DNA from 4 places in the Massilia sp. P1_C10 genome. Region 2 is predicted to be linked to each of the others. Evidence: predicted binding sites of a transcription regulator. Region 2 holds the regulator's gene; each other region holds the start of a gene.

Region 1 (3,205 bases), on a different contig from region 2:
CGGCACGCGCAAGCCGCTGCCGGTGTACGTCGAGGAAAGCATCCTGGCGCTGCCGACCATCTATATCAACGGCGGCCGGCGCGGCTATCTGGTCGGGCTGGACCCGAAGCTGCTGCCGGCGCTGCTGGGCGCGAAAAGCGTCAACTGCGCGCTGGAAGACTGATTTCGCCGGCCGGCGCCGATGGTGTATATTCACGAGCCGGCGCCTGATTGCCGGCTTGATAACAATAGAGAGAAACGATGAACACCCTGATTTTTGTGATTGCCGCCTACCTGATCGGCTCGATTTCGTTCGCGGTGGTGATGAGCCGCGTGTTCGGCCTGTCCGACCCGCGCACCTACGGCTCGAAGAACCCGGGCGCCACCAACGTGCTGCGCAGCGGGAACAAGAAGGCGGCGATCGCCACCCTGATCGGCGACGCGCTCAAGGGCTGGTTCGCGGTGTGGCTGGCCGAGCGGCTGGCGGACCAATATGGCGTGACCGACGCCGGCATCGCGATGGTGGCGCTGGCCGTGTTCATCGGGCACCTGTGGCCGGTGTTCTTCCGCTTCGTCGGCGGCAAGGGCGTGGCGACGGCGCTGGGCGTGCTGTTCGGGCTGAATCCGTGGCTGGGGCTGGCGACCCTGGTGACCTGGCTGGTGATCGCGTATGCGTTCCGCTATTCGTCGCTGGCGGCGCTGATCGCGGCCTTGTTCGCGCCGTTCTACTATGGGCTGCTGTTCGGCGTGGACGAGAAGCTGTTTGCGGTGGTGATCATGAGCGGGATGCTGATTTGGCGTCACAGCAAGAACATCTCGAACCTGATTGCGGGCAAGGAAAGCAAGATCGGCGGCAGCAAGACGGCTCCTGCGCCTAAGAAGAAGTAGCTGGCGACAAGCCCGGGGTCAGGTCCGGCGGACCTGACCCCGGAAGCTGGGCCGCGGCTTGAAATCCACCACCTCGCTCCCATATAGCCTCCTTATTCATAGAAGGGGTGCATCATGAGCAAGGAAATGAGGATTGATTTTGTGTCGGACGTGTCGTGCCCCTGGTGCGTCATCGGCCTCAAGGCCCTCGAGCAGGCGATCGATAACGTTAGCACCCTGACCAACGCCACCATCCACTTCCAACCCTTCGAACTGAATCCGGCCATGCCGCCGGAGGGCCAGGACATCGGCGAGCACCTGGCCCAGAAGTATGGCGCCAGCGCCGAGCAGCGCGCCCAGACCAGCGAAATGATCCGCGCGCGCGGCGAGGAGCTCGGTTTCGAGTTCGGCGCCCGCGACCGCATCTACAACACCTTCGACGCGCACCGCCTGCTGCACTGGGCCGAGGCGCAGGGCAAGCAGCGCGACCTCAAGATGGCGCTGTTCTCGGCCTACTTCACCGCCGGCGAAAACCCAGGCTCGCACCAGGTGCTGGTGCGCCTGGCCGAACAGGTCGGCCTCGACCCGGTCGAAGCGTCGCGCATCCTGGCCACCGACACCTTCGCCGCAGAAGTGCGCGAAGCCGAGCAGTTCTTCCAGCGCGCCGGCATCAATTCGGTCCCGGCCATCATCATCAACCAGAAGCACCTGATCTCGGGCGGGCAGCCGCCGGAAGTGTTCGAGCGCGCTTTGCGCGACATCGCCGCGCAGGACTGAGCGCAATCAAGCGCGTTTTTGGTGCGCCGCACAACAACGGTGCCTGAAATACGCGCAATTCCCTGATATTCCCTCGTTGCGAGGCTGGCACGCCAATTGCTGAAGCATTGGTAACAACAGCCGACCACAACGAGGGAACGATGACCAACGACACCACCACCAGCCGGATCCGCCGCACCATCCTCAAGGCGGGCGCCGGCGCCACGCTGACCGGACTCGCCAGCGGCGGCGTCTGGGCCGCCGGCTCCGACAAGCCCGAAAAAGAAGAAGTGAAGATCGGCTTCATCCCGCTGACCGACTGCGCGTCGGTGGTGATGGCGTCGGTGCTCGGCTTCGACAAGAAGTACGGCATCAAGATCATCCCCAGCAAGGAATCGTCCTGGGCCAGCGTGCGCGACAAGCTGGTCAACGGCGAACTGGACGCCGCGCATGTGCTCTACGGCCTGATCTACGGCGTCCAGATGGGCATCGGCGGCGCCAGGAAGGACATGGCGATCCTGATGAACCTGAACCAGAACGGCCAGGCCATCACGCTGGCGAAGAAGGTGTCGGACAAGGGCGGGGTCGATGGCCCTTCGCTGGCCAAGCTGATGCAGACCGACAAGCGCGAATACTCGTTCGCCCAGACCTTCCCGACCGGCACCCACGCGATGTGGCTGTACTACTGGCTGGCGACCTACGGCATCAATCCGATGAAGGACGCCAAGGTGATCACGGTGCCGCCGCCGCAGATGGTGGCCAATATGCGGGTCGGGAACATGGACGGCTTCTGCGTCGGCGAGCCGTGGAACCACCGCGCCATCGTCGACAACGTCGGCATCACCGCGGCCACCACCCAGGACATCTGGCGCGACCATCCTGAGAAGACGCTGGGCACCACGGCCGACTGGGTCAAGGCGCATCCGAACACCGCGCGCGCCCTGGTCGCGGCGATCCTCGACGCCAGCAAGTGGATCGACGCGTCGCTGTCGAACAAGACCAAGATGGCCGAAACCATCGCCGACAAATCGTACGTGAACACCTCGGTGGACGTGATCAACCAGCGCATCCTCGGGCGCTACCAGAACGGCATGGGCAAGACCTGGGACGACCCGAACCACATGAAGTTCTACAACGACGGCGCGGTCAACTTCCCCTACCTGTCGGACGGGATGTGGTTCATGACCCAGCACAAGCGCTGGGGCCTGCTCAAGGGCGAGCCGGACTACCTGGCCACCGCCACCGCGGTCAACCAGGTCGCGCTGTACAAGGAGGCGGCCACGCTGGCCAAGGTCAGCGTGCCGAAGTCGCCGATGCGCAGCGCGAAGCTGATCGATGGGACGGTCTGGGACGGCAAGAACCCCAAGGCCTACGCCGATTCATTCAAGATCAAGGCCTGAGGAGAATCGCATGAGCGCAGTACTCGAATCCGTGGCGGCCCCCTTGCTGGCGGCCGTTCCCGACAAGCCTCGGCGCAGCGAGCGCCTGGCCAACCAGGGCGTGAAAATCGGCGGGCGCCCGCGCAGCGGAGCGTTCCTGCTGGCGGCGCTGCCGCCGGTGCTCGGGCTGGCGCTGCTGGTGCTGGTCTGGCAGATCATCTCGG
Region 2 (3,205 bases):
GGAATTTTCCAGGGTCGAGAACACCAATACCGGCGAATCGAAACCGGGCGGCGGACGGGTCAAGATCACGATCCAGCCTCCCGTTAAGTCCGCGCCGGCGCCGGCGGGAAAGCAATGATGGATACAAAATCCTGCGGTAACACCCTGATCGTGCGCGGCCTGCAAAAGAGCTACGGCAAGCGGCTGGTGGTGCGCGACGTTTCGCTGCAGGTCGAATGCGGCGAAGTGGTCGGCCTGCTCGGCCCGAACGGCGCCGGCAAGACCACCTCGTTTTACATGATCGTCGGCCTGGTGCCGTCGGACGCCGGCTCGATCGACATCTCCGGCGTCGATATCTCCAGCCTGCCGATCCACCGCCGCGCGGTGCTCGGCCTGTCCTACCTGCCGCAGGAGGCCTCGGTGTTCCGCAAGCTGACGGTGGAGGACAACATCCGCGCCGTGCTCGAGCTGCAGAAGGTCGACGGCAAATCGCTGACCAAGGACCAGATCAACGAGCGCCTCGATACCTTGCTGGCCGACCTGCAGATCGAGAAGCTGCGCGAGAACCAGGCGATGTCGCTGTCGGGCGGCGAGCGGCGCCGCGTCGAGATCGCGCGCGCGCTGGCGACCAATCCGCGCTTCGTGCTGCTCGACGAGCCGTTCGCCGGCGTCGACCCGATCGCCGTGATCGAGATCCAGCGCATCGTGCGCTTCCTGAAGGAGCGCGGCATCGGCGTGCTGATCACCGACCATAACGTGCGCGAGACGCTCGGCATCTGCGATCGCGCGTATATTATCAATCAGGGTGCGGTGCTTGCTTCGGGACGTCCCGACGACATCATCGCGGACGAATCGGTGCGCCGCGTCTACCTGGGCGAACATTTCCGCATGTAAGCCATGAAACAGTCACTGCAACTACGGACTTCCCAACACCTCGCGCTGACGCCGCAGCTGCAGCAGTCGATCCGTCTGCTGCAGTTGTCCACGCTCGAGCTGCAACAGGAACTGACGCAGCTGCTGTCCGATAATCCGCTGCTCGAACGCCTCGACGACCCGCTCGACAACTCGGTGCGCCTGCTGGCCGATGGCGCCATCGGCACGCCGGCGTCGCCGGGCGAAGCGCCGTCCGAGCCGGGCGCGCAGGACGCGCCGCCGGGCGAGGGCAGCGGCGAGGCGCCCGGCGCCGGCGAAGGCGAGGGCGGGGGCGACGGCGAAACCCCCGAGGCGGCCGGCGGCGACAGCGAGGACTGGGGCGAGGCGGGCCGCAACAAGACCCCCGACGACGAGGATTCGCGGCCGCAGATCGAAGCGTCGGCGACCACCCTGCGCGATCATTTGATGGAGCAGATGCGCCTGGCCATGCTGGGCACGCGCGACCGCGCGCTGGTCGAACTGATGATCGACGCGCTCGACGACAACGGCTACCTGACCGAGTCGCTCGAAGAGATCCTCGAGCGCCTGCCGCCCGAGCTGGAACTCGACCTCGACGAACTGAAGACCGCGCTGTCGCTGCTGCAAAGCTTCGACCCGGCGGGCGTCGGCGCGCGCAACGCCTCCGAATGCCTGGCGCTGCAGATCAAACGCATGCCCGGCGTGCCGCTGGTCACGCGGCGCATGGCGCTCGACATCGTCTGCAAGCACCTGGCCTGGTTCGCCCAGCGCGATTTCAACAAGCTGAAAAAAGCCCTCGACTGCGACGACGAGGACCTGCGCGAGGCGCAGGCCGTGATCCGCAACTGCAATCCGCATCCGGGCGCGGCATTCGGCACCGGCGCCTCCGACTACGTGGTGCCGGACGTGATCGTGCGGCGCGCGAAGAACGGCTGGACCGTCTCGCTGAACCAGGAAGTGATGCCGCGCCTGCGCGTCAACAGCATGTACGCCAACCTGCTCAAGAACGGCAAGGGCGAAGGCCAGCTGGGCGCGCAGCTGCAGGAAGCGAAGTGGCTGATCAAGAATATGCGCCAGCGCTTCGATACGATCCTGCGCGTGGCGGAGGCGATTGTCGAGCGGCAACGGAACTTTTTCAGCCATGGCGCGGTTGCCATGCGTCCACTTGTGCTGCGCGAAATTGCTGATACACTGGGTCTACACGAGAGTACGATATCTCGTGTGACAACCCAAAAATACATGCTCACGCCGCATGGTATGTTTGAGTTGAAATACTTTTTTGGGAGCCACGTCGCCACCGAAGCAGGGGGAGAAGCATCCTCCACGGCGATACGGGCACTCATCGTGCAACTCACAGGAGCCGAAGACCCTAAAAACCCTTTATCAGACAGTAAGATCGCAGACATGCTGGGGGAACAGGGGATGGTTATTGCACGACGCACGGTCGCCAAGTACCGTGAAGCGCTCAAGATACCGCCAGTGGCCCTCCGTAAAAGTTTGTAGATCGACCTCACACGCTGTTCCTCTGCGCGTATGACGCACGAACAGGTAGCGACATCATCAAAGGAGTGTGTATGAATCTCACAATCAGTGGACATCATCTTGAAGTGACCCCAGCCATCCGTGAATACGTACAGAACAAACTGGAGCGAGTGAAGCGTCATTTCGATCAAGTGATCGACATCGCCGTGATCCTCACCGTCGATAATCTGACTGAAAAAGAAAAACGGCAAAAAGCCGAGATCAACTTGAGGCTGCCGGGTAAAACCGTGAATGTCGCCAGCCTGTCACACGACCTGTACGCTGCCATCGACAGCCTGATCGACAAGCTCGATCGACAAGTCATGAAATACAAATCCCAAGTGCAGGAGCACAACCACCAGGCCATCAAGCATCTGCAAGAGCCGGAGCTCCCCGCCGCCGCATAAGGCCGGCATCACCTGAAAGCGAGGGCGCCGTCGGCGCCCTTTTTGTATCTGGCGCCTGCGTTAAAATACGCCCTTTCCGACCACGATCCCGACCATGACCGACTTCGTCAAAACCCGCATCGCCAACCGCACCGGCATCATCACCCTGGACCGCCCGCGCACGCTCAACTCGCTGTCGCTGGAAATGATCCGCGCGCTGTCCGACGTGCTGCTGGCGTGGCGCGACGATCCCGCGGTGGACGCCGTGGTCCTGCGCAGCAGCACCGACAAGGCGCTGTGCGCCGGCGGCGACATCCGCTACTTCCACGACGTCGGCACCTTGCCGACGACCGGCGGCAGCGCCTCGCTGGAAGACTTCTTCACCGAGGAATACACGCTCAACCACCTGATCCACTTCTACCCGAAGC
Region 3 (3,205 bases), on a different contig from region 2:
CGTCCGGCCAATAGTTCTTCGCAACCACCTGTGCACCCGGGATGCTGGTCGCGACGAAAGTGCCGGTCGGTACATCGCCTTTTTTGCAGGCATACCCGATCGAAAACGGCAGGTTGGTACCGCCGGCCGCAGACAACAGCTGGAACGCCCCAAAGGTGTTGGAAATACTAATGCCAAAGGGATTCGACGCCACCTGCGAGAGACTGTTGAGCGCGCTGGCGTACATCACCAGCCCGGTGGAATTGCCGAGCGTGCCGACGCCGTCATAGTTAAACGTCTGCTTGATCGCGTCGTAGGTGACGCCGGCCGGTGGCGTGCCGGAGTTTAGGCTGATGCGCATCTCGCTCGCGGTTTTCGACGTGACGTACGGGGCAATCGAGATGCTGGCGGGGGCGCCGACGGTGAAGGTCAAGGTCGGCACCGGGCTCCAGATCGGCAATGTGCCGGACTGAGTAATCGAGCCGAGCAGCATTGTTGGCTGATCGGCCGCGCCTGCGTTCGGCGTTTCCGGAACGGCGCTGCCGCCGCATGCCTGCAGACCGAGGCCACCGGCACTGGCGCCCAGGTATTTGAGAAAGCTGCGACGCGGCAACACGCATTCAGAAGGGAGACGCTCGATTTTGAACAGGCTGGTCACACCGGCTTTGGCAAGGGCAAGTTTTTTCATGGCTGAGAATAGAATCCGCAAAGAGTCGAAACTTCGACTGGTCAATTGAATGAGGGGTCGTACAGGCCAGGCATACCTGGTCAAGCGCCGTCTTGTTTCCAAGAGGGAAGGGGAAGCGACCTGGCCGAGCCTTTTGACTATATCGGCCGAATCGTTTCCGGCAAGTACGTTAATGCTTTGAGGCACGATACCATCAAACTTTCGCGAAATAATCTTAAGTTGCTCTGATGTAACGCAAATATTTTTGTGTAGTATCTAAAATTCAAGAAAAAAGCGGGCTGGAGTTGTCGAGAAACCACGCTCAGTCAGAGGGGTTTCCCGTTGCGGGGGAAGAAGGGGCGAACGCAAAAAAATGCCCGCATCGTGCGGGCAGTGTCGAAGTGGGGTACCTACGTTTTACAACAATCGGCGGCGGCGTGCGGCCAATACACTCAGGCCGATGCCAACCAGAATGAGCGAAGCGGGCTCAGGAACACCTTGCACCGGCGGGGTATCGGACAAGGTGAATGTGATCGACTCGCTGAATTGGTTCTGATTCAGGAATACGTAGCCATCTCCTACCACGCTGAAAAGGTTGACTTCGCCCGTGGAACTGGCGAACAGAAGGCCCGCGTCACTGATGAGAGGAAAGTTGCTTGGAAATAACTGATTGTCGTAAGTAAAGTTGTCACCGGTGTGAACTGCGGGGGCATCCGGGTTCGCGATGAGCGTCAGGGTGTTGCTGTCGCCATTCACGGTTTGGGTGCCGGTGCCTGAAATGGCGGTAAATGACCCGTCGCCGTTGTCGCTGGCGGTCAAGGTGCCGGCGCCGGAGACCGTTGCGCCCGAAAAGGTGAAATAGAACAACTGGTCTGCTGCTGCTGGCTTGACGATGAACATCAACGCGGTGAAGGCGACAGCAAACAGGGCAAAACCGGTTCTTGATTGGCCAGCTTTCATGTAGCGCTCCTTAACATGCTTGCAATGTTGGTCATGAACTGGAAAGCAAGGATCGAGCCAATAAAAAATTTGCTTTTAAATCATGAGCTTGGATAATCGGTGCGCGCATATAGCCGAGCTTGTGTAAAAAATATCGACAAACTCTGCAACGCGATCAAAGAACCGGTAGTGCCTCATTCACAACGGCCGCATCAAGTGCGTCGAGGCAAATTTGTTCGAACGCTCGCGCGGCCTTTTCATGACCGAAACGCGCCTCAACCAGGCTGCGGGCCTGGCGCGCCAACGTGTTCCTGAGCGGCTCGTCGCGCATCAGCTCCAGCAGTGCGCCGGCCATCTCGGCCGGATCGTCGCGTTCGAGGTAATGCTGATCCTTGTCCGCGCCCAGGCCCTCAATGCCGATCGCGGTCGACACCACCGGACAGCCCATGGCCATCGCTTCGAATGCCTTGATGCGGGTGCCGCCGCCGACCAGCAGCGGAATAATGAATGCGTGCGCGGCGTGCACATATGTGCGCACGTCGTCGACAAAACCGGTGAACTCGACGTTCTTCAACCCTTGCGCGCGGGCGAGCAGCGCGGGCGGCGGATTGCGGCCGACGATCTGAAAGCGCGCCTCGGGTCGGCTTGCCACGACCAGGGGCCATACCTTGCTCAGGAAAAATTCGATGCCGTCGATGTTGGCGGCCCAGTCCATCGAGCCAGTGAACACCACCGTGGGCGGGGTGTCGGGGCCGACCGGCGGCGGTGGGCTGAAATGAAAGAACTCGAGGTCGACGCCGGTGGGAATCGCGTGCGATTCCGCCACGCCGTAAGCGTCCTTGAAAAACCGGCCATCCCGTTCCGATACGGCGACCACCGCGTCGAATTCGCGCAGCACCGAGCGCTCGAAGCGTTCCATTTTCTTGTGCTGCGACGCCCACATCCAGCGCCGCAGCGGGTCGCGCGCCTGGCTGGCGTGGCGGGCAAAAATTTCCGCTTCGACGTTGTGCGTGAAGCAAACGCTGCGGCAGCGCAGCGCTGGCGGGCGCAGGACCGCCGAGTGCACGAAGTCGAACACCATCAGGTCAACGTCCGGCCGTGCGGCAACCGCGAGCACCGCTGCCATGCCTTGCGCTGTGCGGTCGGCCACCACGTTGATCGGCAGTTCGTCCGCCAGGTCCATGGCGCGCAGCCATTTCGCGCGCACGGGAGCCGGCTCCCATGCGATGAATTCGGCGCACACGCCGTCGAGCTCTTTCGCCCAGCGACGCATCTGTTCGGGCGTCGCCGGGCTGAGCAGAGTAACGTCGAAAGCGCCGCCCTTGAGACCGCGCAGGATGTTGGTGGTGCGGATCTTCCCGCCCGCGTCGTTGGGAAACAGGAAGACGGGCGAGATGAAGACGAGGCGCGGCCGGGTACCCATTACCAGCAAATGCCTTCGTACTGCGCGGCTGGGGCGTCGCGCAAGTCGGCATAACCGGACAGGTCGATGATGCGTTTCCCTTCCGCGTGGGCAATGATGGCTTGGCGCGCTTCCGGGTCGGCATGGCCGATCACGATCACCTGGGCATCCTTGAGTACAGCTTCCGGCGTTTCGGCCAGCAGGCGGTCGAGGTGGGG
Region 4 (3,205 bases), on a different contig from region 2:
TCGCCTTGACCCACGACTCGGACGGCTTCTCGCCGTGCAGCAGGTGCAGGAAGTGGCCGCCGATCGAATCGTCGTCGGTCTCGACTTCGATGCGTTTGCCGTTGTGGCTGAAGTGGTACCAGTACAGCAGCATCGAGCCGAACGACGCCATCAGGCGGTCGGCGATGTCGCGCGCGCCCGGCATGTCGTGGCTGTCCTTTTCCGGCAGCGCGCAACCGAGCGCGGAGCAGCCGGTGCGCATCACGTCCATCGGGTGGGCGGCGGCAGGCAGCGCTTCGAGTGCCGACTTGACTACCTGCGGCAGGCCGCGCAGCGCTTTCAGCTTGGTCTTGTAGGCTTTCAGTTCGGCGGCGTTCGGCAGTTTGCCGTGCACCAGCAGGTAGGCGATTTCTTCGAACTCGCTGTTGTCGGCAACGTCGAGGATATCGTAGCCGCGATAGTGCAGGTCGTTGCCGGTCTTGCCGACCGAGCAGAGGGCCGTGTTACCGGCGGCGACGCCGGACAGGGCGACGGATTTTTTTGGTTTGAATGCGACGGCTTCGGTTGGTGCTTTATCAGTCATCTTGAAAATCTCCGGTGTGATTATTTTTCTTTACCCTGGGCGAACAGCGAGTCGAGCTTCTTCTCGTAGTCGTGGTAGCCGAGGTAGTCGTACATTTCCATCCGCGGCTGCATGGCTGGCACGACGTTTTTCTGGGTGCCTTCGGCGCGCAGCGTCTTGTAGAAGTTCAGCGCGGCCGCGTTCATCGCGCGGTAGGCGCCGCAGCAGTACAGCGCGATGTCGACCTTGTTGGCGCGCAGTTCGTCGAGCGTGAACAGCGGCGTGGCGCCGAATTCGGTGAGGTTTGCGAGGATGGGCACGCCGACCGCGTCGCGCACCTGGCCGTACATTTCGAGCTTGGTAATCGCTTCCGGGAAGATCATGTCGGCGCCCGCTTCGACGTAGGCGCAGGCGCGGTCGATGGCGGCGTTCAGGCCTTCGACGGCCAGCGCGTCGGTGCGCGCCATGATGACGAAGTTCTCGTCGTGGCGGGCGTCGACGGCGGCCTTGATGCGGTCGACCATCTCTTCCTTGCTGACGATTTCCTTGCCCGGGCGGTGGCCGCAGCGCTTGGCCGAGACCTGGTCTTCCATGTGGACCGCGGCGACGTCGGCGCGGATCATGTGGCGGATGGTGCGGGCGATGTTGAAGGCGCCGCCCCAGCCGGTGTCGATGTCGACCATCAGCGGCAGGCCGCAGGTGTCGGTGATGCGCTGGGCGTCGGTGATGACGTCGTCCATGGTGCTGATGCCGAGGTCCGGCATGCCGAGCGAGTTGGCCGCGACGCCGCCGCCGGACAGGTAGATCGCCTTGTAGCCGGTTTGTTCGGCCATGCGCGCGGTGTACGCGGTAATCGTGCCGACCACCTGCAACGGCGATTCTTCGGCGACTGCGCGGCGGAACAACGCGCCTCGGGATTCTCTCATCGTATTCTCCTGGTATGTTTCATCGAACTGCATCAGGGCTTACATTGCAAGCGGCGTGCCAGCGGCCAGCGTGCTCTCGCCGCAGCGGCCCGGCTGAAGAAGTCCTTTGAAATCAAGATTATGCAAAATATTGCATAATCATCATGTCGGCCCGAGTGTTTCAAGCGGCGTTTCAATGTGAAACAAACGAAACGCCGTGAATTGCCGTCGGACGCGCCATTCTACATCCGGCGTCCCTTCGATGGCGGACGGTCGCCGCGGGGCGGGACGGCGGGCAAGTCGGCGCGGGGCGCGCCCTTCTCCATTTTCACTTCGGTGATGCGCATCTCCAGCACGTCGATCGGATCGCTGAAGTCGTCGATCAGGAAATCGATCGCGCCCTCCAGTTGGACGCCTGCGGCTTCGTCGACAATGCCGCGCGCGTGCCACAGCGCCGTCGCCCGCAAGGTCGAATTATCGACAATGGCCGACGTGGGCAGGATCGTCTGATCGAAGTTCAGGCGCAGCGCCGCGTCGCCGGATTGATCCTTCACATTGCGCAGGACCGCGAATGCGTCGGTGCGGGAGTGGCCGTCGAGGTGGCCGCCGGCGAGTTTCAAGGCGTCGCGCATGCGGAAGAAGCGCTGCGCCTGCGTCTCGCCATGCGCCATCAGCGCGTCCTTCAGGATCGGGCTGCGGTCGGACTTGGACAAGGCATTGAGTTTGACCGGGGCGGTTTTCTCGATCGCGCAACGGTCCAGGATGACGCGGTGGACCTGCACCGGCTGGTGCTTGCGGTCGTCGCCGCGCGTGATGCGCTTGTTGACCGCTTCGATGAACGCGATCTCCTGGTTCAGCGACAGGTTTCCGGACAACTCGTTGCGGCGATCGACGATATCGAATTTCAGCTGCTCGACGTCGAAATCGCGCGGATTGATTTGCAAGACCCACAGCTCGGCGGGCACGCGCGTGTCCTCGACGCCGGCGAGGAAGTTCTTGACCGGCGGGTTTTGCGAGAGCAGGCCGTCCCAGAAGCTGCGCCTGGTTGTGGCCCCGTCCGGGCCAATGAATGGAACCTCAACCGCTTCGAACATCCACGGCAGCGCGGCCGAGGCCAGCACCGCCTGCAGCGAAATGCCACCGTCGGAGGCTGCGCGCTCGGAACTGAAGGCGACGAATTCGCCGTCCCTGACGTCGACGGCGCCGATCAGCAAGTGCGGAATCTGCGCCATCAGCGTCGTGCCGGCGGCGTCCAGCGTGTCGAACGAGGTCGGGTCGGTCGCCACGTCGTGCGACCATCGGTTCAGCGCGACGTCGAGCGGACACCCGTGGGGAAAACCGGCGGGGCTCATCCGGCGTCTGATTTCGGCCGGCTGTTTGGCGACATTCTCGCGGATTCGCGCTGCGAGCTGCTGCTTGAGAATTTCGTTGTCCTCCGGAGCGAGCGGGGGCTTCATGCGCGACTGGACGTCGGCCTCGCGCCAGCGCGCGATATCCTTCGACACGCCGAGCAGCGCGCCGAGCGCGGCGACCAGGTCGAAATCGACCTGCTGTGAAATCAGGCGATCGAGCTGGAAGTAGTCGCCGCGCCCCCAAGCGTTGAAGGGGCCGAGCGTGTCGGCCCATTGCGGCCAGGTGGAGGTCAGCAGCTTCACGCCGTCGCGCAAAGGCGAGGCGTAAGGGCTGAACGCGAGCTCGAATGGCAGCGCGCCGGTGGCGGCGATGGCCGCGCCGTTCCACAGCGTTTCGCCGAGCGATT

What was found. The regulator sigma-54, encoded in region 2, starts transcription at its own class of promoters, with help from an activator protein. The targets are predictions, from matches to a motif close to TGGCANGNAANCTGCTTT.
Region 1: the regulator sigma-54 is predicted to act here: its motif matches at 1,709-1,726, upstream of AC1D02_RS18455 (CmpA/NrtA family ABC transporter substrate-binding protein).
Region 3: the regulator sigma-54 is predicted to act here: its motif matches at 1,649-1,666, upstream of AC1D02_RS08450 (PEP-CTERM sorting domain-containing protein).
Region 4: the regulator sigma-54 is predicted to act here: its motif matches at 1,511-1,528, upstream of prpB (methylisocitrate lyase).

What each region holds. Positions count from the first base shown of each region.
Region 1 covers NZ_JBFUAC010000009.1:76,079-79,283, forward strand. The annotation lists gene AC1D02_RS18440 (aminoacyl-tRNA deacylase) at 1-163, shown strand, start outside; gene plsY (glycerol-3-phosphate 1-O-acyltransferase PlsY) at 241-867, shown strand; gene AC1D02_RS18450 (DsbA family oxidoreductase) at 982-1,623, shown strand; gene AC1D02_RS18455 (CmpA/NrtA family ABC transporter substrate-binding protein) at 1,764-3,002, shown strand; gene ntrB (nitrate ABC transporter permease) at 3,013-3,205, shown strand, end outside.
Region 2 covers NZ_JBFUAC010000008.1:155,203-158,407, reverse strand. The annotation lists gene lptA (lipopolysaccharide transport periplasmic protein LptA) at 1-118, shown strand, start outside; gene lptB (LPS export ABC transporter ATP-binding protein) at 118-873, shown strand; gene AC1D02_RS17645 (RNA polymerase factor sigma-54) at 877-2,373, shown strand; gene hpf (ribosome hibernation-promoting factor, HPF/YfiA family) at 2,445-2,798, shown strand; gene AC1D02_RS17635 (enoyl-CoA hydratase/isomerase family protein) at 2,893-3,205, shown strand, end outside.
Region 3 covers NZ_JBFUAC010000003.1:172,660-175,864, reverse strand. The annotation lists gene AC1D02_RS08455 (hypothetical protein) at 1-667, opposite strand, end outside; gene AC1D02_RS08450 (PEP-CTERM sorting domain-containing protein) at 1,064-1,606, opposite strand; gene AC1D02_RS08445 (glycosyltransferase family 4 protein) at 1,761-3,008, opposite strand; gene AC1D02_RS08440 (nucleotide sugar dehydrogenase) at 3,008-3,205, opposite strand, start outside.
Region 4 covers NZ_JBFUAC010000001.1:684,371-687,575, reverse strand. The annotation lists gene prpC (bifunctional 2-methylcitrate synthase/citrate synthase) at 1-562, opposite strand, end outside; gene prpB (methylisocitrate lyase) at 583-1,467, opposite strand; gene AC1D02_RS03210 (patatin-like phospholipase family protein) at 1,689-3,205, opposite strand, start outside.